DNA from 2 places in the Neobacillus oceani genome. Region 1 is predicted to be linked to the other one. Evidence: riboswitches for the same ligand, from Rfam matches in the RefSeq annotation. Region 1 holds a riboswitch; the other holds the start of a gene.
The links. Region 1 has a riboswitch for cobalamin ahead of V1499_RS17105 (DUF4430 domain-containing protein). Riboswitches for the same ligand answer to the same signal wherever they lie in the genome.

Region 1 (16,531 bases):
CCTTGATCCTCGCCATAAGGGCGAGCGGGCTGAACGGTTTCGTCACATAGTCGTCAGCACCCATTTCAAGCCCAAGAACCTGATCGGATTCGCTGTCCTTCGCGGTCAGCATGATAATCGGGATTTTGCTCTTTTCCTGGCGGATTTTCCGGCAAAGGGTTACACCATCCATGCCAGGAAGCATCCAGTCGACAATCAGCAAGTCCCATCCGCCCTCTTTATAGCGGTTGTAGCCATCGAGCCCATTGTGGATGAACTCCCCTTCAATGCCTTCTTTTAAAAAAAACATCCCAATCATTTCACAAACGCTTTCATTGTCTTCTATTACAAGTATCCTCATTCTCATTAACCTCCAAAAAGGGCCATTCCGTTAGTACAAAAGTAAATCTTCTTGGGCGCGGAATCAACTTGTTTGCGCAATTTTACATAAATCTTAATGGTTTGGAAACAGTTTGTTCACACTGTTGAGGTATTGCACCCTTGTTATTTTAAGCGGTTTTTCGATAAATGCCGTATCATTCCGAGAAGAGTTTCCGCAACAAGTATCGTATCATTCCTCGGAGGGAATTCCCCAAAGAGAATCACGAAATGCAAGTCGGACGTTCAAAAATCAAAAGCACCCAGGCATATGTATCCTGGATGCTTCTTATAATTACCACATATTCGCGTATAGCTTTTCCCCTTCTTTGTAAACACGGATGAAATCGTTCGTGTCCTCAAAAGTCGTGCCTGAATCCACGACACCCTTTATCGTTTCGTACGAGATTTTGTATCCCTTCGCCACTAGCAAATCGGCAAGGAGCTTCGCCTGGCCGGTTGTCGTTCCGATTGAGCCAGTGCTCATTGACAGGATCGCCGTTTTATCTTTGACGATGATTCCCACGTCGGAATTCGGCATGTAGTAAACCTTTCCTCCATGTTTTTTTGCCACAGATGCTTCCGGCTCGAAATTAGGCCCTTCCCCGAGTTCAAAGACGGTCCCATCCCCGGCGGTAAACGTTTTTGCTTCTTCCTCAGCCTTTTTTCTGGCCAGTTCTTCTCGCTCCACAGCCGCTGTATAGAAAGCCGTCGTCGCTTTTTCTAGTTCATCTGTCAATTCTTCCCGTGCGGCTTCATTCGTGAGGTCTTCAATCATTTTTTTCGCTTCTTCAGCTTTTTTTTCAAACACTTCCCTGCTAGTCTTTTCATCGACAGACATATCGATGACCGCCTGGACAGTCTGTTCGGCTGTCGCGAACATATTGATGATTCCCTCAAGCTTTTCGACTCTCAGGATGTATCTGTCGGCGAATAGAGTGGAATATGGCGCCTCAAGGCTTTTGAATTTGCTGCTTTCCTCAATTGTGTCTTCTTTCAGCTGCGGCAATCCAGCAAGCAGCTCGGGCGTTAACGGATTTTCCGCGGCCAGCTTTTCCGCCTCTTTGATCCGTCCAAATAAAGTCGTCGCGATTGCAGCGCCTTTATTGTATTCCTGTATTTCTTTAATTTTTGGTTCCACCGTTTCTTTCAAAACTTTTCCAAGCTTCTTTTTTGCGTTTTCCGAAGCGTGTTCAAGGTCAGCTTTTGCAATGGCTATCTTTGCTTCTACGGTTAAAATTTTGTCGCCATCAATTTCTTTAAACTCGCTGGTCTCTTCACCGGAGTTTATGTATTTTTTCAATTCCTTATATAAGTCGGCGGCGGAGGCTTTGGCCTCTTCTACCGAATCTTCAGCTCTTTTGTCTTTATTCGCTCCATATACCGCATAACCACCGGCTGTTATCGCCAAAGCAAACACTGCGATCATAACCAAAATTATCTTTCTGTTCAAAATTCCCCCTCCTTACTCTGTTATTGTTGCACAGAATCGGTTTGAATTCTAGATAAAAATTATCTATCTTGCCATTCATAGGGGCTTTTATTCGACAAAAATTGCTCCTTTTTTCACAAAAACGAGCCAATTCTCCCCAACAAGCAGACAAAAAAATTTTTCTTTTGCAGATTGATCCTGATGCAAAATTGGATGGCGGCGTAAAGAAAAAGCCTTCCGAAACAAATGGCCCGGGTGGCCAATTTTTCAAAAAACAGGCTCTAAAAAAAGAGGTTTATGGCTGGCTGGGAAAGGGAATTACCAGTGATTACCTAATTATTCCCTATACATATTTTGGTATAATGGTTGTAAGAAAATTTAAGAGAATAATGGAAGGGGAGCATAATCAATAGCTAAGTACATCCTCCTGGTTGCCGTCATCATTGTGGGAAGTATTGCCGGCTGGCTTTATTATCCCCAGTATCAGATTAGCCAATTGAAAAAACAGTCGCTGGAAGCATCCGGCCAGGAAAGCTCTCCGACATATATTGATTATTATTCGAAGTATCCGAAGAATTCGCTGTACCATCTTGCCCTTGGGGATTCGATTATCCGTGGGATTGGAGCGGACCAGGACCAAAATCTTGTCCGGCATTTTTCCGAAGAGCTTGGGAGGCTGACTGCTAAGGAAGTCGATTTCCAGAATGAAGGGGTCAGCGGGATGACGAGCGGCGAGTTGAAGCAGCTCGTTGATTCAAGCAAGTATGACGAGGAAATTAAGCGGGCCGATATTATTACGGTGAATATCGGTGGAAATGATGTCCTTCGGGCAGCGAAGAAGACGGATTTCCAGTCCGCCTTCAAGGCGTTCGATTCGATTCAAGAGTCTTTTTCGCAAAATTTGGCCGATATCGCAGCAAGGATTACGGAGATGAATCCAAAGGCGACGATTGTGTTCCTGGAATTGTATAATCCCCTTAATCCCGAAGCGGCGTATTATGGAATGGCCGACAAGCTTTTGCCAAAATGGAATTTGAACATTTACAGGACGGCCAAGGACATCCCGACTGCCATTGTCGTGGAAACGTCGAAGGTCATAAACGGGGATAATTTGCAGAACCTTGCCCCGGACGGCGTCCATCCGAATTCCCTTGGCTATAAGGCGATTGCTTCGCAAATCATTTTCCAATTGAAGACGAGTATGATAAAAGCCGCTGCTTAACGCGATTTGGAATTGATTTACATTGAATATTCAAGGCAATTATTGTATCATACTACTATCAAGCTGCGTTGTTCGTACTCATAATAAAGTTTTAACCTTTAAGCTGTTATAGGGAGTTTTTGAACGAAGCCGGAATGACATGCCTTCGCCTACACGGCAAGGGGGACAGGCAGGAACGCTTCTGGAGACACCCACTTTGAGGAGTGGTGGTTTAAAACTTTCTTATATTACCTACGGCAAATGCGGCTTTTCCCTTTTAATATTATGACCGGTTCCCGGATGGGGCCGGTTTTTTGGTGTCTCCTTTGAAGGCAGGCAAGCGAAAAAAGACCCGGCACTTTCAAACCGGGATTTCACTATAAAGAGTTGTTTTCTTAAATTTTTTGATTTGCGCTCCAGGCGCTTCAATCGTAATACTTCACTCCGATTCCATCCAGATGCAGCGGCATGTGGAGACTCCAACAAAATGCCAAAGTTCCTTCGTGACAGGCAAAGACTCACTGGCCCTGCAATGATTAATCTTAGAAGTTTTCCTCAGTGGTGAGTCCCGCTAACCGTGCATTGTTTTTAAAACCTGCCTGACCTTAAGATTGAATAAATGATCCAGAGGAACATGAGGAACGCGACGGCGAAGCCGATTTCAAGCGCGTGGATGCTTGTCAGGAATGTATCCGTCCCAAAGGTCGCTCCAATTATAAGCCCCAGGACGACGATGCTGAAGGCGAGTAGTGTCAGGCTGAAGGATACTTGGTTTGAGATCCGATCGATTTTGTTGAAAATGGAATCGATTTGTGAGAGGCTGATTTTCAGTTTCAGCTCGCCATCCGCAGTCTGTTCAAGGACTTCATCAACACGGCGGGGGAGCTTCGCAATGGTTTCCGACATTTCCTCCGCGTCTTTCAGGAGCCGTTTTCCTATATGAAATGGGTTGTAGCGCTCCATGACCAGTTCCTCTGCGTATGGCCTGGCCAGCTGGATCAGGTTCAGCTCAGGGTCGATTGCTGAAATGATTCCTTCGACAGTGATCAATGTTTTCCCTAGCATCGTCAACTCGGTCGGCACGATAATCCGGTGTTCCTGCGCGGTGGAAAGCAAATCCTTGACCGTCATTCCGAGGTCCATTTCCCCGAGTGGAACCCTGCTCACCGTCTTGCTGATCCGGTCGACATCATCGTAAAATTCCTTTTCATCCACATCCGATGGTACATCCGACAGCCGATAAAGCGCTTTGACGATCATGTCTGTGTCCTCTCGCATTAGGCCGATCATCATCGAAGCCGTTTCATAACGCATCCTGCCCGAAAGCCTGCCAACCTGGCCAAAGTCAATGAATGCAAGCTGCCCGGTCCTTTCCGTATAGAGCATATTCCCCGGATGCGGATCGCCATGGAAAAAACCTTCTCGTAAAATTTGTGTGACAAATGACTGGACAAGCAGATCAGCTAGCTCTCGCCGTTTTTTCTTGTCCGCCACATTCACATTTACGTCGGTTATCTTGATACCATCGATTTTTTCCATTGTTAAAATATTTGAAGTCGTGTAATCCCAGAAGATTTCCGGGACTTTGATCTTTTCGTTTTTTTCAAACTGAAGTGCGATCGTTTCGGTATTGCGGGCTTCTTCTATATAATCTAGTTCTTTTCTGATTGAATTGCTAAGTTCTTCGGTGATTTCCGATACGTTGTATTGCTCGGCCCAATCATAATGCTGTTCTAGCAGCTTTGACAAATCACGGAGGATTTCTAAGTCGGTATGGACCGTTTTCTGTATGCCGGGCCGCTGTACTTTCACCATGACTTTTTCGCCTGTCCACAATACAGCTTCATGGACCTGGCCAATGGATGCGGCCGCCACGTAGTCTTCATTAAAGGAATGGAAGATTTCTTCTGGAGGCTTGCCCAGTTCGCTTGTAAGCTTTTCCATTATTCGTTCGATCGGAACGGGCGGAACATCGTCCTGAAGCGTCTCCAGTTCCCTAATGACATCGTCAGGCAATAGGTCGCTCCTGATACTTAGGAGCTGGCCGAGCTTAATGAATGTGGGGCCGAGCTCTTCCAGCAGGCCCTTGATTCGGACGCCCATCTCCTGGGAGTTTTCCTTTTTAAAATCGGCCTTAATCCGATCCTTAAATGAAAGGAGCTGGCTAAGGCCGACCTCTTCTATCAAATATCCGAATCCGTATTTCCCTAGAAGGGAAAGGATTTCTTTGTATCTGTTTAATCGCCGCAGCTTATCTGTCAACATTCCATCACCAACTGTCAGTCATGAACGCGGTCTGTATCGGGAGAGATTTTTTTGCTGGCAGTATCGGCCAGGTTTCCGGTGAAACCCGTTTGTTCATCAGCGCCAGTCAATTGCATATCTTCCGGTACACCTTGAATACCCGCCCCCGGGAGAGTTTCGCCGAACCCCGAACCGGCAGAGCTCAGCCCGCTTCCGTTATCCGCATAGCCGGAAGATTTTTCGGACTGCTGGCTATCCTTCGTTCGGAGTGAGGCAAGCTCTTTTTGCAAAAGGACGATTTGGGCCTGAAGCGTCTCGAATTCGTCCTTTGTTACAAATCCTAACTCTTTCAGCTGGCTTGTGATTGAGTTCCGGATATCCTGGTTCCAGCTCTCGCTTTTTTGCGCGCCTTTCCTGACAAGGTCATTGAACAGTGATTCCGCTTCGTTTTTGCTCATCGTGCCCTGTTCGGCCATTTTCATAATCGTTTCTTCAAGTTTTTCCTTGCCTGCGATTGCCGCTCCAAGGCCAAGCAAAATTCCTCTGCTGAATAAATCGCTCATATCTCGTTTCAGCCTCCTCTTCACTATGTCATTTCCTAATACCCTAAAAGGACAAATTTTACCCATGCAATGGAAGAAAAATCTTTTTCATGGCAGGTACAAGAGTTTGACTTCGGTTCCTTGGCCAGGCAACTTGAATATTTTGCTGGAGTCCGATACCTTGGCAGCAATTTTCAAATAAGCTTTCCAGATAGGAATTGCCTATTCCAAGTTATTGGCGTTTTAACCCGACAAGAAGGTTTGAATAGAGGAGCAGCATTTTTTTCAAAAAACGGCTTTGCTCTTTTTAAAAAGAAGTTTATTATTTCAGAATAGTAGTTTCTATTCCCATTTTAAAGTGTTAAAATAGCTAATACGTTTGTCGAATAGATAACTATTATTCTCTGTAAAAGGGGGGAATGAAAAGTGCTGACGTTCATTTTGGTTGTCCTCATGTTGTTCCTGGTTCCGGGCCCTGCGGTTTTTATAACAATATCGCAGACAGTTAAAGGGGGAATAAAGACCGGGATTGTTACCGGATTGGGGCTTGCCGCCGGGGACCTGATTCATACGGTCGCTGCCGTTGCGGGGTTGTCGGCAATCTTGATGACTTCCTCACTTGCGTTTGAGGTCGTTAAATACATGGGTTCGGCGTATTTGATTTATTTAGGCATCATGGCTTTTTTGGAAAGGTCAAAAAAGGAACCGAAGCCGGCAAAAAAGCCCTTGCTTCCAACTGGAATCCCGTCGTTCCGCCAGGCGCTGCTGATTGAACTGCTGAATCCGAAAACATCTTTGTTCTTCCTTGCGTTTTTGCCGCAATTTGTGCGGTCTGACGGCCCGCCGGTTACAATCCAGCTTCTGATACTTGGCCTGACCTTTGTTGTAATGGGGATTCTGTACACAACCTCCCTCGTGTTCCTGACGAGCTCCATTGGCAGCAAATTCTTCGCCAAACCTGGACCGGCATCAAAGTGGATGGGGAAAGCTGTAGGGCTTGTCTATATTGGCCTGGGGCTTAAGCTGGCGCTCCAGACGCAGGATTAGGCGCGGGATATATTTTTATGTAAAAAGATTCTCTTCTTATCAATGGATTTTGTTTTATCGTTCAATGCAATGTTTAAGCCGCCAGCTTATGCCGACGGCTTCTTTTCAACCTTTTACTTTTAAATAAATGACAGGGGTATTGGACTTTACTTTGGGCTTACGGAAGGCGATCCAGTAAGCCATCGCAATAAACACGGCGCCGCCCACGGCATTTCCCAAAAATACCGGGATAAAATTGGCAACGTATTGCCCCCATGTAAAATGCCCCTCGAAGATCGCTGCCGGAATGACAAACATGTTGGCAACGACATGCTGGAATCCGATGGCTACAAACGTCATTGTCGGGAACCAAATGCCGGCAATTTTTCCGATAATGTCCTTCGCGCCGTAGGAGAGCCAGACAGCCGCCGCGACTAGCCAGTTGCAGCCAATCCCCGAGACAAACGCTTCAAGGAACGTCGCCTCAAGCTTGTGCCCCGCAATACTGACTGTTTTTTCGAGGAATATTCCAGATGAAGTGAGTCCGGCTATATGCCCGAAAGCGTAGGCGACAAACAGGGCGCCGATAAAGTTTTATAGTGTGATAATCACCCAATTTTGCATGATAGCGCGGACGGAAATCTTACGCGCGAACGCCGCAAGCGGGACAGCCATCATATTTCCTGTCAGCAGCTCACCGCCGGCAATAAGCGTGAGAATCAAGCCGATTGGAAAAACGGCTGCTCCGAGGAACGTGCCGATTCCGGCTATATCGCCGGTAAGCGGTGCTGTGATCCGGATTGACAACAAATAGCCGAGCGCGATGAACGCCCCGGCCTGGAAACCAAGAATCATTGAGGTTTTAAAGGAATAGCCTGTTTTTTTGACGCCGTTTTGAACAGTGATGTCCATGATTTCTTCAGGCTTGGAATAGGAGGAAGACATATGACCGCGACCCTTCAAGTATTAATTGTGATTGGTTTCACAATTCTTCTTCCTCCATTTTACACTATTATTCACATCAGGCCTGTGAACATTTTTCAAAAAAAGCTTAGTTAAATGTGGCTGTTGGTTTTCAATCCAAGAGGAAAGCTTCCGAGACTAATCATCACAGGGAAGGCTGCCTTTTGCCTTTCCCGGGGTACATGTCCTCGTGGTGTTAAACGTCCACCCTGTCATTTAACATAAAAAATGCCAGCCTGATTCCTTCACCCTTCATTCCTTTCAAGGAGACCATATTTCCGCTTGAACCGGCTCAGGCTTTTCAGCCACACATCGGCAAACAGCAACAGGAAAAATACATTCGAGCATGCATGCAAGAAATCAAAAAGCGCGCTTGCGGCAAAATACGTTGCGATTGAAGCTGGGCTAACTTCGCCTCCGGATTGGGCAAACGCCAGCAATCCCCAAATATTCATAATCCACCCGAACAAAAAGCCCCATGCGAATCCGAAAGCTATTCTGCCCCATCGGTTATCCATCAAGTGGGTTTTCCGAAATAAGCCTGCCGTCAGCCCAACAAGTCCCCATGCGGCCATCTGCCACGGCGTCCACGGCCCCTGGCCAAGGATCATGTTCGAGGCAAGAGCGGCCACCGCCCCAACCAAAAAGCCGCTTTCGGCACCGAATACAAGGCCGGTCATGATAATCACAAACGTAGTTGGCTGGACCCCCGGTATGCTTGCGAACGGAATCCTTCCGACTGCCGCGATTGCAGCGAGTACCGCAAGGAGGACCAATTCCCTCGCTTCAATTTTCCTCCGTTCAAACCGGACGAGGAGGTAAATGAACGCCAAAGCGGCAAAGCCGACACTTGCCCACATAAACGCCTCCGCCTTTGCCGCGGCATAGAAAAGGAGGGCCAGCATGATTGCCGGGACCATGGCTATAACTGCTTTTTTCCATCGAACCATGCCCTGCCTCCCCTCCCAATGTGCCATGTTCATCTCTCTGCCTTTTTCCCAGGCTTATCCAAGCTCCTGAACAGGCGCCTGGCCATTGTCGTGTAAAAGAAATTTCCTTTAAAAAAGCTTTCAGGCAAATCTTCCGAAGTTATATTCCCCTGAAACAGCATGCCACACCGGGTTGCGTATTTTGCGGCGAATTCGATATCATGCGTCGCCATAAGAATTGCCGAACCGCTTTCCCTTACTCTTTGCAAAATTGAACCGAGGTTCTTTTTCGAAATCGGGTCGAGTCCTTTTGTCGGTTCATCCAACAGGAAAACATCCGGTTTCCTGAGAAACAGGCAAAGAAAGGCGGCCTTTTGGAGCTCTCCGCCACTCAGGTCATACGGATGGCGGTTAAGAAGGCTTTCTAGACCGAATTCATGTACGAGCCGGTCCGCTTCCGCACGGTCCACACCCCATTTTAGGCAAGCTGCGTCAATTTCGCCCGCTACACTGTCATGAAGGAAAAACAGCCGGGGGTTTTGCGGCAAATAGGCAATCTTTCCTGCAAGATCCTGTGGATTCAACTTTTTGAACGGCCTGTCTTTAAAAGAGATCTTCCCTTCAAAGGGCATTAGTACATTGGACAGCAATTTAAGCAAGGTTGACTTCCCGGAGCCATTACCACCTAATAGTGCATAAAGCTCACCTCTTTTAAGCTCAAGCTTGAAATCTTCAATTACAGGGCCATTTTTCTTTTCATAACGGAAGCCAAGGTTTTTCGCGGATAGAAGAACCTCCCCTATTTGAAGGGGTTTCCCCTCTTCAAGGCCTGTTTCTACAGCCCGCGGCCCAAGCAAGTCAAGCCTGCTCCGCCCTTCCTTTATGGAAAGGGGCAGCATGTCCAGCGGGGTTTCTTTTTCCTCCCGCAAAAACAACGCGGGAATGCTGGGGATAAAGGCTTCGGAATTCGTACCCCATAGCCTACGCATGATGAGCCGCGGCGGCCCGTCCTGGACAACCCGGCCCCCTTCAAGCATCACAACCCTGTCGGCAAGCGCAATCGCGTCATCCAGGCGGTGCTCGGCAAGGATGATGGTCATCCCGAATTCCTCGTTCAGCCGTTTCAGCATGTCAAACAATTCACGCGTGCTAACCGGATCAAGCTGGGAAGCAGGCTCGTCAAGTAGCAGGATATCCGGCTGCATCAACAAGACGGAAGCAAGGTTCATTTGCTGCTTCCGTCCCCCTGACAGCTCATGCATTTTTTTATGTAAAATCGTTTCTGCCCCAAAAAAGCTGACGATTTCGGCAACCCGGCTCCGCATTTCATTGGTCGGGAGGCCGCGGTTTTCTAGTCCGAAAACCATCTCATGGAGCGGGTCGTCTGCGACAATCTGGTTTTCCGGGTCCTGAAAGACGAAACCTGTTTCGGCCGGACCAGACCCCCCTGTAGTTATCGTCCCATCAAGTTTTCCATGAGGGCGAATTTCTTCTTTTAAAAGCCTAAGCAGCGTGCTTTTACCGGAACCGGACGGGCCGAACAGGACGACGAACTCCCCCATGCCGATTGAAAGGCTAGCCGAGGAAAGCGCGGGTCCGGGGGCTTCCGGGTACGTAAATGTAACGTTGTTCAGTTCGATGTATACCAACGGAAAGCCCCTTTCAGTTCAATAATTGCCGGAAAGCCAACAAAACAAATCATGGCTATCAGCAAGCCTGTTTCCGCGCCCGGCAGGCCCACGCCCTCCATGATTGGATAAACGGCAAGCGTTCCCCACCCTTTTATTCGTCCATAAACAGCAAAAACAAAAGCGGGGACAAGTAAACAGAACGCCAGCCAATCCAGTTCCCTGAAGCGGAAGTGGTGGTAGGCTGACCTTCGCCCGGTCCCATATGCACGTGCCTTCATTGAGTCCGCGGTCTGGATTGCCTCCTCAAGTGAAAAGACAAGCAGTGTCTGAATGTAAAGCATGCCGTTTTTGGCGCGCTCCCTTATCGTTCCCGACGTAACCGTTATTCCCTTGCTTGCCTGGACGGCGGCTATTTCCCCGAGCCTAATCCTCATCAGCGGGATGAAGCGGAGTGTTAGCATAAGAAGGACCGCGAATTGCGGCATGATTTTTGAAAAAAGGAACAGCAGCTTGTTCGGAGTCATAATCTCATTGTAGGAAACGAACAAGGCGATAATACCCATGACCGATAGCGCCGCCATTCCGCCGAGCAAAACCGCCTCCAGCGTGACTCGGTGGCTAGCCCATTCAAAAAGGACATGGCGTCCCCTTTCATTGAAAAGGGGATTTACAACGAATAAGAGAGCCCCGCTTATCAGCATAAAAAAAAGCCATCGCCGCAGGCTTCTGCAGCGATCTTGGACAAAATTCACAAACACGATGATAGAAAAGCCCGCGAAAAGAAATACGGGATGCTGAAAAATAAGCAGAATTGCCAGTGCTCCGGCATAGTAGCTAAACGCGGTTAAAGGATGGAGCCTGTTCATTCTTTTTTCAGGAAGTCTTCGGTGTAGACCCACTCAATCCTGTCGCCATTTGAAACTTTCACAATGCCGGCGCCTTTTTCAAGGTTCTTGCCATTCTTTTTGGAAACCCAGCCGCTCCTCGAGCCATAATCACGTTCATAGTAATTGGCGATCCCCGCAACATACGCTGTCGGGCCGCTTCCTGTGTAATCGACGTCTATCCCCTTTTTCCCAGCGGCCCTTAAGAGTACATCAAGCACGGTATCCCCATCCTTAATGTCAACTGTTGTTACTCCAAGAATCATACCAGCGTCATCTGGGCCTTTAATCGAAATGGACGCCGAAGCGGCGGGCTCAGCTTTTTGGACTGGCTTTGATGGCTGGCTACCGCCATTTGTTCCAGAAGATCCCGTTCCGCCGGTGGAAGCTGTACTTCCTGACGATGGCGTACTTCCCGGGGAAGCCGTACTGCCTGAGGAGGCTGTGCTGCTTGAAGAACCGGAACCGCCTTTGGAGGAGGTCGTCCCGGAAGAAGCTGAATTACCTGAGCCAGCCTTTCCTGAGGTAGTTGTGGAGTTTCCACTCCCGGCTGTATTGCTGGATGATCCATTGCCCTCTGATGCTTTACCGGAGCTTCCCGGATCCGAAGATGCCGCGGAAGTGCTGCCTTTGGAAACATTAGCTTCATTTCCGTCCTTTCCGGCTGCGACAGTTGCAGCATCTGCGGGCTGGGCGGCGGACGAGGTTTCATCCGCCTTTTCCCCTGCCTTCTCCTCAGTCGTTAAAACCGTTTCAGGTTGGCCGTTCTTTTGTTTCGATTCCGAAGGCTCAGGGTTTGTACCGCATCCTCCTAGCACAAGGGCGGCTAGCAATGAAAAAGCAAGCAGCCGCCTTATGATGAATTTACGTCTCATTGCCATTCCTCCTGTCCTCTATTTAATCTTGCCACGTGGCCGGCAGCCATTTTAAGGCTGCCCGGTGTTTTGAGCAACGCTTTAGGCGCGTTTCCTCCTCGCCACGGCCAACAGCATTCCTCCCGAAGCCAGTAAGAACATGCCGATTGCAATCATGGTGTATCCATTTGTAGCCGTATCCGGCAAGCGGTGTCCATCTTCTTTTCCAGCGCCTTCCTTACCGGTTTCATTAACGTTTTGTTCAATAGCGGGATTTTCGCCAGCTGATGGGTCAACCGCGAATGTGTAAAGGGAACCCTTGCCATCCTTGTAAAGCTGGTAGGCAACCAGTGCCTGAACCCCTTGAGCTGTCGAAAGGGGATCCGCTTCGTCTCCCGCTTTCCAGGCGAATCCGCCCTCTGGTTGCCTGAACGACGCCAGATAGCCGAGCAACGTCTTTCCGTCCGCTGTGATGATGCCGGTATTGGCATCGAGCCCCAAAGCTGAAAGGGCAATGACTGCCTGTGCGGTGGCGGGACTGCTGTCAACCTTGCCAGCGGCAAATAGCTGTTTCAAATAGGCAAGCCCTTTTTCGATTGCCGGTTTTACTGCTTCTTCATCTTTGTACGGGCTTAATGCCGTTAGCACCATTGCCGTCGTATCCGGATCGCTTCCTGCCTCCAAGTCAAGGCCCCAGCCGCCATCGCCGCCCTGGTTCGCGATAAGATGAGCCTTCAGCTTTTCCTGATTCCATTTAGCATCCACGGGAATGGAAAAGCCTGCGCTATTGAGGGCAATAAGGCCGTATGCAGCCCCGTTTAAACCCTGCCTTGTAAAATCGCCATTGTAGATGCCCTCCACCAGGTTGTATCCCGCAAAATTTTCGGGATTGCCCCCTGCCGCGAGGATGCCGAGGGTGTACCGCTCATAATCTGTTATATTTCTAAACTGGCCTTTCCTGTCCGCTACCTTTTTCGCGACTTCCTTCAGGTAATCTGCGGGGATTGGCTTTCCTGCTTGTTTCAGGGCGATGGCTTCCCATTCCCCGAGCTGGTTATTTTTTAAAACATGCTCAAGCGTCCCATTCAAATCGCCAGCAAACTTGTCCGCCGGATAAACATCGACATCTTTTTCAGTCTCGCTCTTTCCAGGCTCTTCGGCTGGAGGAGTAAAGGTGTCATAGTTAAATGCTATCGTCTCGCCGTTTTTCAACGGGTAGCTTTCCGCACCGACCATCTGGGACTCTCCATTGACGTAAAAGCCCCAAAAGCTTGTGTTTGTCGCCTCAAGGCCATAAATGGAAGAAATCATTTTTCCGAAGTCGTATTGCACATAAGAGACATTTTCCTGCCCGGCAACAGTCTGAAGGAGCTGGAATGCATTTGGCTTATCAATGAAAGCAATATCTTTGAATTCCTTCGGCTCATTGTCTTTTCCCTTTATAACAAGATTTACTTTTCCCGCTGGAGGTTCCGACTCATACCGGAACGTCAGGGTATCGCCAGCCTGTGGCTTATACGAGTCGGCGCCGGTCATCGCTGAAATGCCATTTATGTAAAATCCCCAGTAAACTGTATCTGTCGCGGCCAATCCGCTTATCTCTGTAATCATTTTCCCAAAGCTGTATTGCTCGAACTTGACCGCGTCAGTACCGGCAGCCTTGGCTAAGGCGTCGAACGCTGTGTCTGTTTCCCCAATCTCTGCCTGCTTTTCGGAAAGGACCGCCCCCTTTTCTCCCAGAACCTTCACCGTTACGGTAACGGCCGCCGCAGCCGCCTTCTGCCCAAGTCCCCCGGCAAACATAGTAAACACGAGCATCCATGCAAGCACGAGCTTCACATACTGATTTCTAACCATTCTCTTTCTCTCCCTATTCTTTTTTACGCATAAAAAAATCCCCCTGTGAAGGAGGAGGTTCATCGTTAAGCAGGCAAAAGTATAAAAAGCCAGGCTTAACACCCTCCTATCCGCGTAGGCTAAAGGTGCGTGTAAACAGGCAGGTCTCCTGGCTCATGGTCATCGCTCCCTATGCCTTCCCGCCCCTTGGGCAGTGGCAAAGTATAGGTTGCTCGCATTTACAGTGGCGGGACCGCGTTGGCTTTTCACCAAACTTCCCTTTTAAGCTGACAAACAGAATTGCCAGCACCTGTTTTAAAGGTATTTTTTATGTCCATTCCATTATACAAATAGTCTTCGTGATTTGTATAGATATTTAACCTGCTCTTCTTTCCCACCCCTTTGGTAAGTTAGCGCTGCCTGTTCATTTCCCTCCTGCCCATTAAGCCGAACAATCCCTTGAGCAAATAAGGCATCGCGAAGAAGATGAAGAAAACCCTGAACAGCTGGTACCCGGCGACAATCGATAAATCCGCCCCAGTCTCGTGGGCGATGATGCCCATTTGGTCCATTCCGCCCGGCGCCATACTTAGATAGCTGGTCGTAAACGTCAGCCCGTATGAGTTTTTCAAAAGAAGGGCCAATCCAGCCGATCCCGCGAGGAGAACGACGCTCGACCCTACGGCGAATGGAAGGAGTTTTCCGTTCCTTGCAATGCTTCCTGGCTTGAACATGAGCCCGATATACGTCCCGATCATCAGCTGTGATACGTCCATGACTGCTCCCGGAAGCACTGGCCCATCGACTCCGGAAACGGTTAAAACGGCCGTGATGATGATTGGCCCAGTCAGGAACGCGGTCGGCATCCCAAGCTTTTTCCCCAAGACCGCAAAAACAACCGCCAGCGGGGCGAAGATCAGGATTCCGGGAAACAGGTTTGCATAGGAGGCTGTCTGAATAACAGAATCCGCCGTGCTTCCGGAAAACGGATAAAGAACTGTGAAAGGAACGAGAAAAATGATCATGAGCACGCGGAACACCTGGAAGATTATTACCGCCGAGCTGTCCGTCCCCTTGATTTCCTCTGAAAGGGCAATCATTTGTGAAAGCCCTCCCGGTATGCTTCCAAGCAAAGCCGTCCGGTAATCGAGCCCGGAAAGCCTGGCCACTGCCATGGCCATAACGGCGCAGTACCCGATCAAAATGAATGTCATCAGCATAATTGACGGGAAATGCGCGATAATTTGCAATAAGGCAGGTTTCGTAAAAGAAAGGCCGATTGAATACCCGACGATGATAAGCGCCGCATCGCGAATTTTCACCGGCCATTCCAAGGACGCCTTCCCGGAAATGGAAGCTGCAAGGGAAGCAGCCATCGGTCCAAGCAGCCAGGGCACGGGCAAGCCCAGAAATTCAAAAAGGGCACCGCCAAATAAGGCGAGGAATAAAGTGAATAAAAAAGCTTTCAAATCCGATACCTTCACCATTTTTTATCTATCCTCATAACGGCGGCCTCCTGTCGGAATGGCTTTTTCAGGTTTAAGCCATTCGCTCCCTGCCTTCATTTTTTAAAAGAACGAGGTAATAAAGAATTGAAATAAATACTGATATCCCGGAGGCAAGATAAATGCTCCCGTACCCAAAGATATGGCCGATTTGGCCAAACAGCAGCGCGCCAACACCAACACCGAGGTCAAAAAAGGAAAAGAAGGTTGCGGTGGCCATCCCCCTCCGGTTCTTCGGCGACTTCTCGATTGCCCACGCCTGAAGCCCTGGCTGGATTGTACCAAAGCCAAAGCCATACAGCGCCGCCGCCAAAAATAAACTTTCCTTGTTTGGAAGCCAGAATAAAAGCAGCATCGCGAAAAAAATCAGTAAGGCCCCCGGAATAAAAATCGCCCTATGGCCTTTTTTGTCATAAATCTGTCCGGCAAATGCCCGTGTCACCAAAAGGGCCAAAGCATAAATCAGAAAGTACCATTGAATGCCAGGAATCTCCTTTTGGGTGGTGTAAAGCGGAAGGAAAGACGCGGTTCCCCCGAATGTAACAGTCATGAAAAAGAGCAGGATGGACGGCTGCAATGCGCTCTTTTCATAAAAGTCCCATTTAAGTGCGGTAGCTTTCTGGACCGCTTCCACCTTTTTGTATCGAATAACAGAAGATAGCATCAAGGCGGCAAGGCCAAGGCCGGCGCAAATTAAAAAGAGCTGCTGGAAGTTCAATATACCGGCAAGGATTAGGCCAAGCGACGGCCCGACCGCCAATGCGATATTCCCCGACAAGCCATAGTAGCCCATTCCTTCACCCCTCCGTTCAGGAGGAATCAAATCGGTAGCGATTGTTCCGGAAGCTGTTGTCGAAAAGCCCCATCCAACTCCCTGGATAAATCGTAACAGGAACAGAAACGCAATTCCCCCCACAAAGCCGAACGAACCGACCGAAAGGACAAAAATAGCCAATCCGGTCAAATAAACGAACTTTCTGCCTTTTGACTCAAGCGCCCTGCCTGCGTAGGGGCGGATTAGAAGCGCTGAAAGGGTGAATGCCCCAACAACGAATCCAATCATCTGGTCATTCCCGCCGAGGTGTTCGACAAATAGGGGAATCGTGGGCAAAGTCATTTGAAATCCA
Region 2 (16,531 bases), 2.1 Mb from region 1:
TAGAACAGCAAAAGGGAACGGCATCAAAATGTTTGTCTACATTGGGATACTTGGTGCCCTTGTTGCAGCGTTGTTTGCAAATGACGGAGCAGCTCTAATACTCACACCAATCGTTCTCGCGATGGTTAGGAACTTGAAGTTTGAAGAGAAAATGGTTTTCCCGTTCATTATCGCGAGTGGCTTTATAGCTGATACAACGTCATTACCCCTTGTGGTCAGTAACCTGGTGAACATCGTTTCAGCCGATTTTTTTGGTATTGGTTTCAATGAATTTGCTTCAAGGATGATTGTCCCGAATTTCTTTTCATTGTTCGCGAGTATCCTGGTTCTTTACCTTTATTTCAGGAAGAGCATTCCCAAGAAGTACGATTTGGGACATCTGAAGAGACCAGCCGAAGCAATCAAGGACGAAAAAATGTTCCGTCTGTCATGGGTTGTTCTTGTGGTCCTGCTTGCCGGATATTTTATCAGTGAGATGCTGAATATCCCTGTTTCGATTGTTGCAGGAATCGTCGCGTTTTTCTTCTTGTTCATGGGCAGGAAAAGCCCAGCGGTGGACACTAGGAACGTTATAAAAGGTGCACCCTGGAATATAGTCTTTTTCTCAATTGGTATGTATGTTGTTGTTTATGGGTTGAGGAACGCGGGATTGACAAGCGTTTTGGCGGACATGATTCAATGGACAGCGGATCATGGTTTATTCGCCGCAACAGTCAGCATGGGCTTCATTGCAGCCATCCTCTCTTCGATTATGAACAACATGCCTACGGTCATGATTGATGCACTCGCCATTGCTGAAACGAATACGTCAGGTGTGGCAAGAGAGGCTTTGATTTATGCGAATGTAATTGGCTCGGATTTGGGTCCGAAAATCACCCCAATTGGTTCACTCGCAACATTGTTGTGGCTACACGTCTTGTCCCTAAAAGGAGTCAAAATATCATGGGGAACGTACTTTAAAACGGGAATCGTATTAACCATTCCTACCCTATTCATTACACTGGTAGGACTATATATATGGTTGTTAATTATCTCATAAGAATTTACTAATAAAAGGAGCGATTCGACATGGCTAAAAAAACAATCTACTTCTTGTGTACAGGAAACTCCTGCCGCAGCCAGATGGCTGAGGGATGGGCAAAGAAATATTTGAACAGCGATGAATGGGAAGTCAAAAGTGCTGGCCTTGAAGCACATGGGCTTAACCCAAACGCAGTTAAAGCAATGAAGGAAGCAGGAATCGACATCTCAAGCCAGACTTCTGATGTGATTGACCCACAAATCCTGAACAATGCTGATTTAGTCGTCACCTTATGCGGCCATGCGGCGGACCATTGCCCGCTAACCCCTCCGAATGTGAAAAGAGAACACTGGGGATTTGATGACCCCGCAAAAGCAGAGGGAGCAGAAGAAGAGAAATGGACGTTCTTCCAGCGTGTCCGCGATGAAATTGGGAACAGAATCAAGACATTCGCCGATAGTGGCAAGTAAACAGTAGAGGGAACAGATGAAACCCGGACTCGGCAATGTGCTTCCCGACAGGAATGTTCTTAACTTGTTACACTGTCCTGAATTGCTTTAATGCTTGCCCAGGAATTTATTTAGCTTGTAGACGTTAATCTTGAGCACATGCACGGGAGTTTGGTATACTTTTAGGAAAATGATGATTGTAAGAGGTACATACTTTGTCTAAATCTAAATTGCAATATTGGCTGATTCAAATTTTACTTATCATGACCATTATTTTCGTTGCTACAAAGATTTCGTTTATTTTCAAACCTATTGGAATCTTTTTTTCAACTGTGTTCTTTCCTATATTAATTACCGGCTTTCTTTATTTTCTTTTGAATCCAGTAGTTAATTTCCTGGAACGCAAGAAGCTTCCGAGGACAGCATCCATATTGATCATCTATGCGGTGTTTACCGGCCTGCTCGTTTTGGTGATCAGTAATTTGGTTCCGGCTGTTTCTAAGCAGGCTACTGAGCTGGCGAATGATCTTCCCGTCCTTGCCACCAAAACCAGCGATTATATTTATGATGTTATCCAATCGTCCGAGTTTGAAAGCTTTAAGAAAGAGCAGCAGGAAATGATTGAGACAGGCAAGCAGCGTCTGATTGAGTTTGCCAATACGCTGCCGAACAGGCTGACAAGCGGCCTTAAAGGCTTTTTTGGAATTGTCACGAATATCGTGATTATATTGGTAACCGTCCCGTTTCTGTTGTTTTACATGTTTAAGGATGGCCGAAATTTCCCAATAGCTGTATCAAAGTTCATTCCGATTGATTATCGTGACGAAGGATTAAAAATTCTGCGGGAAACCGGTGAAACACTATCCGCCTATATCCAGGGACAGGTCATTGTGGCCTTGTCGGTCGGAACATTGGCATTCATCGGCTATTTGATCATCGATTTGCGCTACGCATTAATTATGGCATTAATCGTGGCCGTTACAAATATGATCCCGTATGTGGGGCCGATTATTGGGGGAGCACCTGCTGTCCTTGTTGCATTTTTTGATTCCCCGACAAAAGCGTTGCTGGTGATTGTTGTAATCCTGATCGCACAGCAAATTGAAGGCAATCTCCTCTCCCCAATGATTTTGGGAAAAACATTGGATACACACCCGGCTACGATCATCATTATATTATTGGCCGCGGGTAATCTGGCTGGAGTGTTGGGAATGGTACTCGCAGTTCCGACTTATGCCGTTACAAAAACGATCATCCTGAACCTGGTAAGATTTTTAAAAGCAAGAAAAAGAGAGGATTTCACAAAGGTAGGAACCTAAGCCATTGGCTCAGGTTCTTTTTTTACTTTTTATTATTTTTAAAGAATATTTTATGAAACCTATTCGGCCTTTCTCCGTATATATACCTGTTTCAAATGATTAAAGGAGAGATGTACTTTGTTTTTTACACCATGGACAATACTCATTCTAATGGCCTTTGGGTTGAGCCTTTGGGCGCAATTCAGGGTGAAAGGGACTTTTAAAAAATATGTGAATGTTCCCGCGTCATCTGGATTGACCGGGGCTGAGGCGGCAAGGCAGATGCTTGACGAAAATGGCCTGCATCATATACGGATAGAATGTGTGCAAGGTACGTTAACTGACCATTATGATCCGATATCGAAGGTGGTTCGATTGTCGGAACCTGTTTATTTTGGGAATTCTGTAGCATCCCAGTCTGTCGCTTGCCATGAAATTGGACATGCGATTCAGGATAAAGTTCACTACCCGATGCTTGTCGCTAGGCACAAATTATTTCCGGTCGTGAATTTTTCATCGGGAATAGCCCCTTTTTTGTTGCTGGGTGGGTTCTTTTTTAAACTATCGGGGCTATTGCTGTTAGGAATTATTGCGTTTAGTGCGGCTGTTGCTTTTCAGGTAATTACTCTCCCCGTTGAATTTAACGCTAGCAAACGGGCAAAGGATTTCATGATTAAGTTGGGCTTTATAAAAAACAATGAAGAAAGATCGGCAGGTAAGGTGTTGAATACCGCAGCTTTAACGTATGTGGCTGCGACGCTCGTTTCTGTCTTGCAACTTGCCGAATATCTATGGTTGTTTACGAACAGCAACGAAGAGAATTAATGCAATCAGTAAAGGGAACCTTAAAAAGCAGAAGGTTCCCTTTACATTTTTAATTAACAGAAAGATTCCTTTTTACTTACGAAAGCCGCCTTAAGAGAGTTCCATTCAGTCCCTTTGGTTGACATGAGAAAAATCTGATGATACTATTATCTCGAATTAAAGATATTTAACTTAAAGGCATCTCTGTAGATTGCATTCTTTAGCAGTTAAAACTGCCATAGGAAATACTCTCTCCTCTCTTTCTTTTAAAAAAATAGTCTTAAGTCCAAGATTGTTTAATTAAAAATTACGAGGGAAGAGTTTTTTATAACAATTCAGAACAAAATAGACATATCGAACAAGGAGTGAAAAAAATGGGCAAAAAAACAATGGGAATCCATCATATAACAGCTATTGTAGGCCATCCTCAGGAAAACGTTGATTTCTATGCAGGAGTGCTCGGACTACGACTGGTGAAGCAAACCGTCAATTTTGATGATCCTGGTACGTATCACCTATATTTCGGTAATAACGGCGGGCAGCCAGGAACGATTATCACCTTCTTCCCGTGGGCAGGATCATATAAAGGAAGAATCGGTGATGGTCAGGTTGGGGTAACTTCATATGTGGTCCCATCAGGAGCTATAGAATTTTGGGAAAAGAGACTTGAAAAGTTTCAAATTCCATTTACGAAGACAGAGCGATTTGGTGAGAAGTATCTGCAATTCGAGGACACCCATGGCTTACGCCTCGAGATTGTCGAGAGGGAACAAGGAGAACTAAACGATTGGACTTTTGGAGAGGTTACTCCGGAAGTGGCCATCAAAGGGTTTGGAGGGGCAACTTTATTTTCCGCCAAGCCTGATAAAACTGCAGACTTGCTGGAAAGAGTTATGGGGCTTGAATTCGTTGGTAGTGAAGGTGACTTCCTTCGGTTCCGTTCTTCGGCGGACATCGGAAATGTCATTGATTTGAAAGCTATTCCGACTGGGCGAGGCCAAATGGGCGTAGGAACAGTCCACCATATTGCTTGGAGGGCTATCGATGATGCCGACCAATTGGACTGGCAAAAATACGTTGCTTCTAACGGGTACGGCGTAACGCCTGTACAGGACAGGAATTATTTTAATGCCATCTATTTCAGGGAACATGGCGAAATCCTGTTTGAAATTGCGACGGACCCTCCCGGATTTGCCCATGATGAATCACAAGAGACATTGGGCGCAAAATTGATGCTTCCTTCGCGTTATGAACAGTTAAGGGAGCGAATTGAGCGGAAGCTGCTGCCGTTTGAAGTCAGGAACCTAGACTGATTAAAGGAAAAAGGATGATACGATTGCTTTCTATAGATCCGTCCAAAAATACCGAAAGAGAAAATTACAAGTTCCTAATTGGGAGTATCATACCCAGGCCGATTGCTTTCGTTACCACATTATCAAAAGACGCCGTTTTGAACGGTGCACCTTTTAGTTACTTTAACATTGTATCTTCTAATCCTCCGATGATCTCCCTTTCGATTCAAAGGAGAGACGGAAGGCAAAAGGATACTGCAAGGAACATCATCGATTCCAAGGAATTTGTTGTCCATATAGTTGATGAGCAAAATGTTGAAAAAATAAATAAAACAGCGGCAAGCCTTCCTCCTGACCAAAGTGAAATCAAGGATGCAAACTTAACCCCGGTTGATAGTGTGAAAGTTTCAGTTCCTGGGGTTAAGGAAGCCAAGATTAGGATGGAATGTAGATTGGAACAGAGCTTGGAGCTGGGTAATGAAGATTCAATCGGATGCGATATGATCATAGGGAGAGTGGTTCAATTCCATATTGAACCTGACATTTATGAAAATGGGCGAATAGATCCCAAGGGCTTGGCTGCTGTCAGCAGGTTGGCTGGTACAAATTACGCAAAAATAGGTGAAATCTTTTCAATTGAGCGGCCTGAATAGGTTTCCTCAACAAGCTCAGGCTTGGAACTAGCCAAGTTCGGCCTTTCTATGAAGGAAAGAAATGAAAGAAAATGATGCATCTTGTGCACGTTCATGTTTTGGAGGGAGAAAAAATGAAACATATATTTAACAAGGGAAAAGATTTAACAAGACCGACTTTGCTTTTGCTTCATGGCACAGGAGGAAATGAATTGGACCTTCTTCCGCTTGCGGGAAGAATTGATGATGAGGCTTCTGTTTTGAGTGTCCGCGGCAATGTACTGGAAAACGGAATGCCGCGCTTCTTCAGGAGATTGGCGGAAGGTGTCTTCGATGAAGAGGATCTTGTTTTCCGAACCCGGGAATTAAATGAATTTCTTGATGAGGCGGCCAAAAACTATGGATTTGACCGTGACAACATTGTTGCCATAGGTTACTCGAATGGAGCCAATATAGCTGCAAGTTTATTATTCCATTACCAAAATGCACTGAAGGGGGCAATCCTGCATCATCCAATGGTACCGCTGCGGGGCTTGGAACTTCCAGATTTGTCAGGGAAATCCGTGTTTATCGCCGCGGGAACAAACGATCCAATCTGTTCACCAACCGAATCGGCTGAACTCCAATCTTTATTAGAAAAGGCGGGTGCAGAGGTTGAGATTCATTGGGAAAATCGTGGGCATCAACTGACTTTATCAGAAGTCGAGGCGGCTGCCGAATGGTTTCGAAAAGTTTTGGAATGAAAAGAAATAATTAGGGTAATATACTAAAGGGTGATATGAGTATGGGATTTTTATCCAGATTATTCGGAAGATCCAAAAGTAAGGAGGAAGAAAAAATGTCAAATGTCAAACTAGCAGTCATTTTTTACAGTATGGGTGGCACGAACTTCCAACTTGCTAAGTGGGCCGAGGAAGGCGCAAGAGAAGCAGGTGCAGAGGTAAAGGTATTTAAAGTACAGGAATTGGCTCCAGAATCCGTCGTACAGGGAAATGAAGTGTGGAAACGGACGACAGAAGCAACAAAGGATGTTCCCGTTGTCACCTCTGAAGATCTTGAATGGGCCGATGCGATCATCTTCAGCGTTCCTACAAGATTTGGGAATATGCCTTCCCAAATGAAGCAGTTCCTTGATACTCAGGGGGGATTATGGGCAACTGGAAAAACAGTTAACAAAGTTGTCAGTGCCATGACTTCTGCCCAGAATCCTCATGGAGGCCAGGAAGCGACAATTCTTTCCCTCTATACGTCAATGATGCACTGGGGAGCAATTATCGCGCCACCAGGTTACACGGATCCTGTATTATTTGGCGCAGGAGGAAATCCGTACGGGACAAGTGTCACAGTCGGTGAAGATGGGAAAATGAAAGATGCTGCCCAGGCAGAACCGGCAGTTAAGCACCAAGCAAAACGTACTGTCCAAGTCGCTGAGTGGGTTAAAAAAGGAAATCAATAATGGAGTATGGGAGCTAATCAAATGATTTGATTAGCTCTTTTCCTTTGGAATTTACTTATACATAGGAGGTGGAGCGTTTGAATGAAAAAAAAGCTGTTGGAGAAAAAGCAGTAGAATTTTTAAAGGAAGATATCGTAGTTGGATTAGGAACGGGCTCCACAGTTTATTACACCCTACAATTGCTTGGAAAACTTGTTCAACAGGGTTATTCCATTAAAGGAATTCCAACATCAAGCCAAACGGCAAAAATAGCAACCGAATTAAATATCCCTCTAACATCATTCAATGAGATAGATGAAATTGATATTGCTATTGATGGGGCTGATGAAGTCAGCAGCAGCTTAGATTTAATTAAAGGCGGCGGTGGTGCATTATTACGTGAAAAAATAGTAGCCAAAGCCGCAAAGAAATTAATCATTGTAGCAGACTCCAGTAAATTGGTTGACTGGCTTGGCTCTTTCCCATTACCAGTCGAAATCGTCCCTTTTGGGGTGGAAGCGACCAAAAGGCATATACAAAAGCTTGGGATCAATCCTAAAATAAGAATGGTTGATGGGACCCCTTTTATTACAGATAACGGGAACTATATCCTCGATTGTGCATGCCCTAAAATATTGGCCCCACATGAAATGGAGCACGACTTGAATATGATTCCAGGCGTAGTGGATAATGGCCTTTTTATAGGGATGGCTGACATGGTCATAACCATGGATAAAAACAAGGAAGTAATAATCATGGAGCGGGAGAAACGAGTAACAAACACTATTCATAAATGAAATAGCCAACATCCAGTGTTGGCTCTTACTATTTATCGGATTGGTGTTGGTTTTTGCATTTCTTTCCCATGCTTAGGATTATATCATTGAAAATGAATGAAACTTAGGGACGAATTTTTGAATATAAAAGGGGCTTGTCCTAAAGTGGTTCCACATGTACATGGACATCGTATACGCCATGCTCTTCCATCATGATTTTCTCAACGAGGGTCGCGATATCATGGGCTTCCTTGATTCCAAGTGATGGATTTACAAGAATAACGCAATCAATGACCTCGTTATTGCCGTAATAACGTCCTTTGATTTCCTTTATACCTTTCACATCTTTAACGTTTAAAATAATTTCTTTGTAGAGCTCAAGCTTTTTTTCATCAAAACCATCCGATAGTTCATGTGAGGCTTGTTTAAAAATATCCCAAGCTGTTTTGCAAATTAAAAACCCTACAACTATGGCTGTTACTGTATCTAGCCAAGGCATGTTCAGCTGCGAGCCGAATATACCGATGGCCGTACCAATACTGACCCAGGCATCCGATAGATTATCCTTCGCAGCTGCCGAAACGGAACTGCTATTAATTTTTATCGCAAGTTTATTATTATACCGATATACAAAATACATAGCGAGTGCGGAAACAAGTGCGACATAAGCGGCGACAATATCTGGGGACTCTTTCCCGTTATGAAACATGGAAGTGAATCCATCTATTAGTACTTGAATTCCCACAGCAGCCATAATGAACGAAGCTACCATTGAAGCAATGGTTTCGCTTTTCCAATGCCCATATTTGTGATTTTCATCTGCCGGTTTTTGTGAAATTTTCAGTCCTATCAGTACAGCGACTGAGGCTATAATATCTGTTGTATTATTTAGCCCGTCCGCTTTTAGGGCGGCAGACCCGCTCATATACCCAATGATCAGCTTCAAACAGGAGAGTATGAGATAGGCCACTATGCTTATGATAGCCCCGCGTTCCCCAAGTTTTAAATCTTTGTACTTTTGCTCTTCCACCGAACCCACCGCCTCTTGAAAAACTCCTCCATTACCATAACATTCAGTAACCGTGTGGGTCTAGGGCAAGACTTTTGTGTGTTTTTAACTAAATAAGGCATGGTAAAGAAAGTTAACTAGAAGAAAAAGTGCAGAATAATTCCTGAAGAGGCGATCAAAGCCTAATATGGCAGCGGATCGGCTCGAAAGGATTATGGAACTAGAATTCATTGGCATTTCCAAATGAAAAAAGCCAACTGCAATTGTTGGCTTTTAAATATTTTTTTACATTTGCTGTTCGGCCATTTTTTTGGCATTCAGCCTTTGCTCCAATATATGAATCATAAAGAGGAAGTGGTCAGCTTCGCGGAGAACGTGGTCTGCCAATAATGGGTTAATGACATTGCGTATTTGACAAGCCTGGATAAAGTCCAATCCCGCTTTCTTGAACGCCCTTAATTCTGTTGTCGCACTTTCGCTGTCTTTATTCAATTTTCCAATGATTGGATAAGTGGGCTGTTTTCTATATAACATTGACTCTACATCCCTAGCTTGGTTAAGTAAAACCTCAAAATCATCCCCGAATTTCCGAGCGGCATTGACGAGGTTCCTTTCGGATTGATCAAGCAATGCAGAGATAAAGCGTGAATGTTCCATCATTATTTTTAGCCAAAAGACATTCTCGCTGATAATAGCGTCCTGGATAGGGTCCAGTATTCCATCATTGAACTTTTTCAGTGTCCTCATAAAATATTCAGCTTCACGTGCGATATGGTCAACGAGCAGAGGAAAGTTAAAACCACTCACTTTGCAATTGATGATCAGGATGAGAAGATTTCTTTTAAAATTCCGGAAACCATTGACCAATTCGATGCTTTCCTCATTCAATTTCCTTACAAGTGATACGTTATGCGGTACTTGATAAGCCTTTCGTTCCTGCTGCTCAAAATACGCATGGAACCGGTCTGCCTGTTGTATGAGCTGGGCATCGTTGCGGTTAAATCCTTCTCCAAGGAACAAAGCGTGTTCTTTCATAATCCTGAGCCAAAACCTGTTTTCCGTTATCGAGCGTTCAACAAACATTTGCTCGGTCAGTGATTCTGGCCTGGCAGCAAATGTTTCTGGCGGCACCAGCATTTGGCTGAACTGGCCGCCGCTCACATGTCCTGGTAATTGCGGTTGGTTTTGCATGTTTTCCCCCCTGCTCCCAATTTACTATTAATCATATTGGAATGAAGGGGGGAATATGTTAATCTCCATTTGGGGCTTTAATTTAGTTATACGAAAAGCGTGGGAGATACCGTGCTTTTCGTATTGTTATTTCTCTTGTCTTACCCGTTTCAGAATGCTCTCCACAAACAGGCGGCAACGGGGGAGGTCTGTGTCCTGGGGGGCCAATTCAACCTTCAATGTCGCGGCTAGTGTTGTTTGAACGAATAGCATATCCCTGAAAGCATCCACCGCCCCGCAAAAATATGGGTAAAAACTATCTCCGGTCCCGGCAATCCCTGTAATAACGTGTTTTGTATCCGATTGTTCAAAGGCTTCATAAATCTGACGCATACTCGGTGGGACTTCTCCATTTCCCCATGTGTAGGTAGCGATTACGATTGCATCAAAGTCCTTCAGTATTTCGTATGGAAAAAGGCTTGCTTGAAATAGAGATGGGGATATGCCGTATTGTTGAAAAACGGATTTAATTTCTTCCACTAAAACTCTCGTATTTCCGGTTACTGAGGTGTAAACAATTGCAATCTCCGCTTCATAATTCGTCAAAGCCATTTGATTGGGTAACCTTCGTATACGTCCGTGATTTTTGTTCGAAAAAATCCGACTTCGTCTCATTGATCATTTCATCACTGAAAACATGGATCCATGGCATCGGGTTATCCCGGTCCTCATAAAGGTTTTTTAACCCGAGCTGCCGTAGCCGTTTATTGGCCAAATACTCGACATAACCTTTGAATTCTGCCAAGTTAATCCCGTCAATCTCTTTCAGGATTTCGGCCGCCCACTCATTTTCCAAATCCACCGCTTTACCGATTGCCTCGTAAATATACCGGATATTCTTTTCTGTATTTAGGCTTGGATTTTCGGTGAGGAGGATCCGGATGAATTGGGAAATAAAATAGGCATGCTGCATTTCATCCCGTTGGATATAGCTGATCATCGTGCTCGTCTTCAACATTTTTTGCTGGCGTGCGAGATTATAGAAAAACGCAAATCCTGCGTAAAAATAGATCCCCTCCAAAATAATTGAATTGACCCCAAGCTCAAATAGATGCTGAGGCGTAGGGGTTTGTCGAAATTGTTCATAGGCATCCAAAATCAGCTTGTTCCTTTTTTGTACAATCGGATCCGCCTTTGCTTCATTGAACCTTTTATTCTGCTCACTTAGAGGGACTAAAGAGCTTAACACATATGAATACGATTCGTTATGGACCGCTTCTTGCTGGGAAATGACTGCAAAAATCGCTTTAAAGCTGGAATCCGTTACGTAATCCATCACTTGGCTCATTGTCGGGGTTTGCAGGCTGTCAAGGGAGGCAAGCTGCGTGTTCACCCGAAGGAAAATATCTTTTTCAACGGCGCTTAAAGAATCCCATTGCTTGATGTCGTCCTGCATGTTGATTTCCTGTGCTTTCCAAAAGTTAGATAGCAGTGTTTGGTATAAGTCATACATTTCCGGATAGGCAATATCATTCCAATTGAGCAGTCCCGATGACTGGCCGTTAATGATTCCAGTAGAGCGGTTCGGCTCATCATGGTTTAATAGATTGCTTTTTTTTAATGGTGCATATGTTTCCATAATCTCTTCTCCTTTCTTTTTTAACTGTGGCATGATTCACATTCCTGGATTTCCACCTGGGACGTGCTTCGTACATAATAGGTGGTCTTTAGGCCTTGTTTCCATGCTTCCAAATGAAGGTTCAACAGATCTTTAGCTTTAATGTCGTGCCTTACATAGAGATTGAAGCTGATCGACTGGTCAATATGGCGCTGCCGTTTTGCATTTTGGCGGATGCTCCACGTTTGGTCGAGTTCATGCCGAGCGCGCCGATAAAAATTATAGGTGATATGGTTGAGGTCGGGAGCTGTTACCTTAAATTTGAAATTCTTTTTTTCCTCCGCGTATTCAACGGAATAGAGAGGGTCGATTCCATCCGTCGATCCACCGATTTTGGCGGTCGATGAGTTTGGAGCAACGGCCATCAGCCAGCCATTCCTGATCCCGTTTTTCCGGACATCTTCTTTAAGCTTAGCCCAGCGGCAAGATGAGTAGCCCCGCCTTTCGAAGTATTTTCCTGTTTCCCATTCAGATCCCGGGAATTTGCTGTAAGGGCCTTTTTCCTTTGCAAGCTTCATGGAAGCGCGAATCGTATGGTAGGCAATACCTTCATAAAGCTTATCTGCGTATCCAACCGCGTCATCGCTCTCCCAGTGGATTCCCCTCAGGGCGAGAAGGTGGTGCCAGCCGAATGTACCCAGGCCGACAGCCCTGAATTTTTTGTTCGTCTGCTGCGCCTGTCCTATGGGGATCGTATTTAGGTCTATCACATTATCAAGCATTCTCACTTGAATTGAAATCAGCCTATCAAGCACATCTGCCGGCACTGCTTTTGATAGATTGATGGATGAGAGGTTGCAGACGACAAAATCACCGGGCCTGCGGACAATCACGATGTCTCCATCTTCGGTCGTGTATTCCTTTACAATCGTGGTAGGGGACATGTTTTGAGCGATTTCCGTGCATAAGTTGCTGCAATAAATAGAAGTCCTGCCTTCCGCGGAAAGGTGCTTATTCGGGTTTTGCCTGTTCACTTCATCCCTGTAAAACATATAGGGGGTGCCAGTCTCAAGTTGCGCGACCATAATCCTTGCCATAATATCCATCGCCCGGTATGTTTTCCGCGGCAAAAGCGGATTATTAACCGCTTCGTAGTATTTCTCCGTGAATAGTCTCCTGTCTTTTTCATCGTAAAAGTCCTCAAGGCCAAGCGGACGCCCTTCCCCGTCGCGCCAGCCCATAATCTGTTTCACTTGGTGAGGGCAGAAGGTATGCCATTCGCCAGTGCTCCTCCCGTTTTCATCAGTCTCCAGCAGTTTTTCCATGAAAAGGTCCGGGATGGCGACGCCGGTAAAGATATCGTGGGCCTTCCGTCTTTCATCGCCGTTGTTTGTTTTTAAATCGAGAAATCCATTCATGATGTCCTTATGGAAAATATCAAGGTAGATCGCAATCGCGCCCTGCCTTTGCCCAAGCTGGTCAACGCTGACCGCCGTATCGTTGATTAGCCTTATCCACGGCACTACACCGGAAGACATTCCTTTGAAGCCTTTAATATCGGAACCAAGGGCACGTACCTTTCCAAAATAAATGCCGATTCCGCCGCCATCCTTGCTTAGGCGGGCGATATCCCAATTGTTCAAATAGATGCCATCAAGCGAGTCCTCAACCGTATCGATAAAACAGGATGAAAGTTGGCCGTAGCTTTTCCCTGCATTGGAGAGGGTAGGGGTAGCAACAGTCATATATAAATTGCTCATCGCCCAATAGGCCTCTTTGACAAGTCCGAGCCTTTTCGCTTTGTCTTCTTGCATCATCAGCGTCATGGCAATGACCATAAACCGTTCTTGCGGGAGCTCAAATAGATTGCGCGCATAGTCTCTGGCCAGATAACGATCCGCAAACAAAAACAATCCTATGTAGGTGAAAAGCTTGTCTCTTGCCGGCTCTATTTCCCGTGATAACTCATCAATCTCTTCTTTTGAATAAGCGTTTAAAAGTGATGTCGAATAAATGTTCATTTCGGTGAGTTTCGTTATCAGGCTGTAAAAGCAGCCGTATTTCAACTGGCTGGCATAGCCACGGGTTTCAGCAGCTTCCAGGTACAATTGCTCCAGGTAAATCCGGGCCGCCACGAATGTCCAGTCGGGCTGGTCGATGGCGATATTGTTCAATGAGTAATACAAAGCCTGCTGTCCAGCTTCTACTTCTGAAGCCTCCAATTCAATCAACTTGTCTTTTATCTGCGAACAGTCCAAACCATACTCTTTAGCCGTTTCTTCAAGAGCCTGCAAGATGCTTGAATACCTAACCTGTAGTTGTTTTCCCATAATCATCCCTCCAAAATAAAATTAAAAAATCCGCTCATGGACTGAGCGGATGAAACGATCACATCAAAAGGAGGGAAGAGATACTAGAGCAATAACCTGCCTTCTGATTGCCATCGTTTCATCTTCCCAATCCCCGAGGAAGTGAAACAGCTTAAGAGAGGACAGGTCTCCTGACTCATGCGTCATTCTACTCCGGACCCTTCCCTTACAGGCACCTTGTTAAAGTACGTTGTAAAGTGGTTTGTCCATTTCGTCTGCATTTACAGTTGCGGGGGCAGCTCCGGATTCTCACCGGATTCCCTATTAAGCCTAACGGCATCCAATCTCAAGGCAATACTATATATAGTTATACTGATTTTGTTTTTGTCAATATATTGAGTATGTTCTCTATGGTATCTGAATCACTTCTTGTTGGCAAGCAAAAACATTTTCATTTTTTATAAAACATTTTAATCCAGTGCCCGAACTGGCTTTTTGCCCCCTTGATGAATTATGTCCTTTTTTTGAAAAGAGCAGTCCAAAGCCCATTTACGCCAAAAACCCCTTCATGCTCATTCGCTTGTTTCATTTTCCTCAATTCAACAGCCTCAAAGTCACGAAAAACATACCTTATTTTTTTTTCTGTAAATCCGAGGCCTCCCTGCAGCGTACGGAGCTTGTATACCTCGAGGTCTGAAAGGGAAGAACCGCCAAGTTCCCCGCCTTCGACAAAGCAGGTAAGGCCAAAGTGACCTCCCGGCTTCAATGCATTTGCAACCAGCTCAAGGTATCCCATCCTCCGATGCGGGGGAATGTGATGAAAACACCCGGAATCATAAACGAAATCAAAGCTCCCATTTATTAAGTTAAATTCAAAAATATTGCCAAGGATGAAATTGACATCGATTTTATGGTGCCTGGCCCTTTCCATTCCCCAATCCAAAGCTTCACGAGACGAATCAATCGCATCTACTTGGCACCCCATTTGGGCCAGGAAAAAAGCGTTACGTCCAGGACCGCAGCCAAGTTCAAGTGCAGTCCCGGGAGTTAAAAGCCCTTTTTTAAAATAGCCTACAAGATTTTCATCAGGAAGGTTCCTGAAAAAGGGGACGTTCCGATCTCGATTAACATAAAACTCGTCCCAATTGAACTTGGATTCCTCTCTTAACAGCTCATCAAGCATGAATAGAAGTTCATCGTTGCTCGTAATCATTGTTACCATCAACATCACCACTTTCTGAATCGTATACTCTTCTATTTTACTGTTTTCACCATTAATAACCATTACAGACATATTAAGGAAGCATTAAAAATTCTAATCTACCTAAGCGGATGGGGAGTATAAATTAAAGCTTTTATTGTATGTGCTGGCTCTAATTTAAAAGTTTAAGATCATTCTTATGTAATTATCCTTTGAATAAAAAGGAGGGCTCAGGAATGCTGGAAGCTAGGTTGTATGAGGTAGTCAATTTAATAATTTTCACGAATTTATTACAAATATTACAAATATGACAAACGGTTCTGGAGCTGTTTGTGGACAGTAGGAGGGGCAACTATCTTTACTAGGTAAATGTACTTGGATGATAGGAGTTGATTTTACGAGAAATAGTTCAATCGTTTAGTACAAGGCTTTCTGCCGCTACGTATACATACAGTACATCCTGGTAAAAGAACTAAACAAGGAGGGGAAAGCTTTAAACGAAAAAAAGGATTAACCTCTAAAAAAGAGAGGATTGCATAGATAATGGGCACTGAAGTGTTCGTAACGGTTAGTTCATTTATTTTGACAATGCTATTTATTTTCTGGAGGCCTAAAGGATTAAATGAAGCAATTCCTTCAACCATCGGGGCACTGGCAGTAGTCATTTGGGGAAACATCACTCTGGCAAACTTAATCGATATTAGCTCAAAGGTGAGTGGTGCCGCCATTACCATCATATCAACAATTGTCATGGTGCTTGTACTAGAGAGTGTCGGTTTCTTTAAATGGTCGATTGCGGTCCTTTCAAATCTTGCGCGGGGAAATGGCCGGAGATTGTTTTGGCTGACGAATCTATTTTGCTTCCTGATGACCGTTTTCTTCAATAATGATGGAAGTATTCTTATCACCACTCCAATTTTAATTCTTCTATTAAAAAAGCTTAAACTGAAAAGGCGCCAGAAAATCCCCTACCTTTTAAGCGGAGCCTTAATTGCAACCGCTTCAAGTGCACCCATAGGAGTAAGCAATATCGTCAACCTTATTGCCTTAAAAATAATAGGGATGGATCTTTATCTCCATACGCTCCTCATGTTTACTCCGGGAATACTTGGGTTACTATTTTTATCCGCGCTGCTTTATCTCGTATTCAGAAATGATATTCCCAGTAAAATAGCGCATATTACGCTGACAAGTGATTTTAAAGAACACAACTATCATCCGCTTCAGGATAATCATTTAGACCCGGAACATAAAAAGCAAAAGAAAATCATGATTGGAATTTTGATGTTTGTCTTTTTGATAAGATTGGGCCTCTTTGTCGCTTCCTATGTTGGTATTCCAATGGAAATAATCGCAGTCCTTGGCTCGGTACTTCTTTTGGGGTGGAGGTGGATTTACCTTAAGGTGCCCCCAACGGATATGGCCGCAAAGACGCCATGGCATATTCTAGTCTTTGCATACACAATGTATATCTTGATTTATGGCCTCCATAATATTGGGCTGACGGATATCCTTAT

Region 2: another riboswitch for cobalamin. It lies ahead of V1499_RS04565 (ribonucleoside-diphosphate reductase subunit alpha); the one in region 1 lies ahead of V1499_RS17105 (DUF4430 domain-containing protein).

The regions. Positions count from the first base shown of each region.
Region 1 covers NZ_CP143543.1:3,359,362-3,375,892, forward strand. Annotated here, with positions in the region: gene V1499_RS17040 (winged helix-turn-helix domain-containing protein) at 1-340, opposite strand, end outside; gene V1499_RS17045 (hypothetical protein) at 653-1,810, opposite strand; gene V1499_RS17050 (hypothetical protein) at 1,879-2,202, shown strand; gene V1499_RS17055 (GDSL-type esterase/lipase family protein) at 2,235-3,011, shown strand; RNA gene ssrS (6S RNA) at 3,069-3,264, shown strand; gene V1499_RS17065 (ABC1 kinase family protein) at 3,579-5,255, opposite strand; gene V1499_RS17070 (phasin family protein) at 5,270-5,797, opposite strand; gene V1499_RS17075 (LysE family translocator) at 6,203-6,823, shown strand; partial or broken gene V1499_RS17080 (formate/nitrite transporter family protein) at 6,929-7,747, opposite strand; gene V1499_RS17085 (ECF transporter S component) at 8,011-8,715, opposite strand; gene V1499_RS17090 (ABC transporter ATP-binding protein) at 8,745-10,343, opposite strand; gene V1499_RS17095 (energy-coupling factor transporter transmembrane component T) at 10,325-11,224, opposite strand; gene V1499_RS17100 (DUF4430 domain-containing protein) at 11,188-12,084, opposite strand; gene V1499_RS17105 (DUF4430 domain-containing protein) at 12,166-13,920, opposite strand; cobalamin riboswitch at 14,041-14,228, opposite strand; gene V1499_RS17110 (AbrB family transcriptional regulator) at 14,310-15,386, opposite strand; gene V1499_RS17115 (MFS transporter) at 15,439-16,531, opposite strand, start outside.
Region 2 covers NZ_CP143543.1:903,537-920,067, forward strand. Annotated here, with positions in the region: gene V1499_RS04500 (arsenic transporter) at 1-1,039, shown strand, start outside; gene arsC (arsenate reductase (thioredoxin)) at 1,069-1,491, shown strand; gene V1499_RS04510 (AI-2E family transporter) at 1,686-2,789, shown strand; gene V1499_RS04515 (zinc metallopeptidase) at 2,907-3,593, shown strand; gene V1499_RS04520 (ring-cleaving dioxygenase) at 3,947-4,885, shown strand; gene V1499_RS04525 (flavin reductase family protein) at 4,909-5,517, shown strand; gene V1499_RS04530 (alpha/beta hydrolase) at 5,631-6,239, shown strand; gene wrbA (NAD(P)H:quinone oxidoreductase) at 6,335-6,952, shown strand; gene rpiA (ribose-5-phosphate isomerase RpiA) at 7,030-7,728, shown strand; gene V1499_RS04545 (cation diffusion facilitator family transporter) at 7,868-8,737, opposite strand; gene V1499_RS04550 (DUF2935 domain-containing protein) at 9,002-9,907, opposite strand; gene V1499_RS04555 (flavodoxin domain-containing protein) at 10,034-10,498, opposite strand; gene V1499_RS04560 (ribonucleotide-diphosphate reductase subunit beta) at 10,479-11,525, opposite strand; gene V1499_RS04565 (ribonucleoside-diphosphate reductase subunit alpha) at 11,546-13,834, opposite strand; cobalamin riboswitch at 13,977-14,172, opposite strand; gene V1499_RS04570 (class I SAM-dependent methyltransferase) at 14,325-15,035, opposite strand; gene V1499_RS04575 (arsenic transporter) at 15,558-16,531, shown strand, end outside.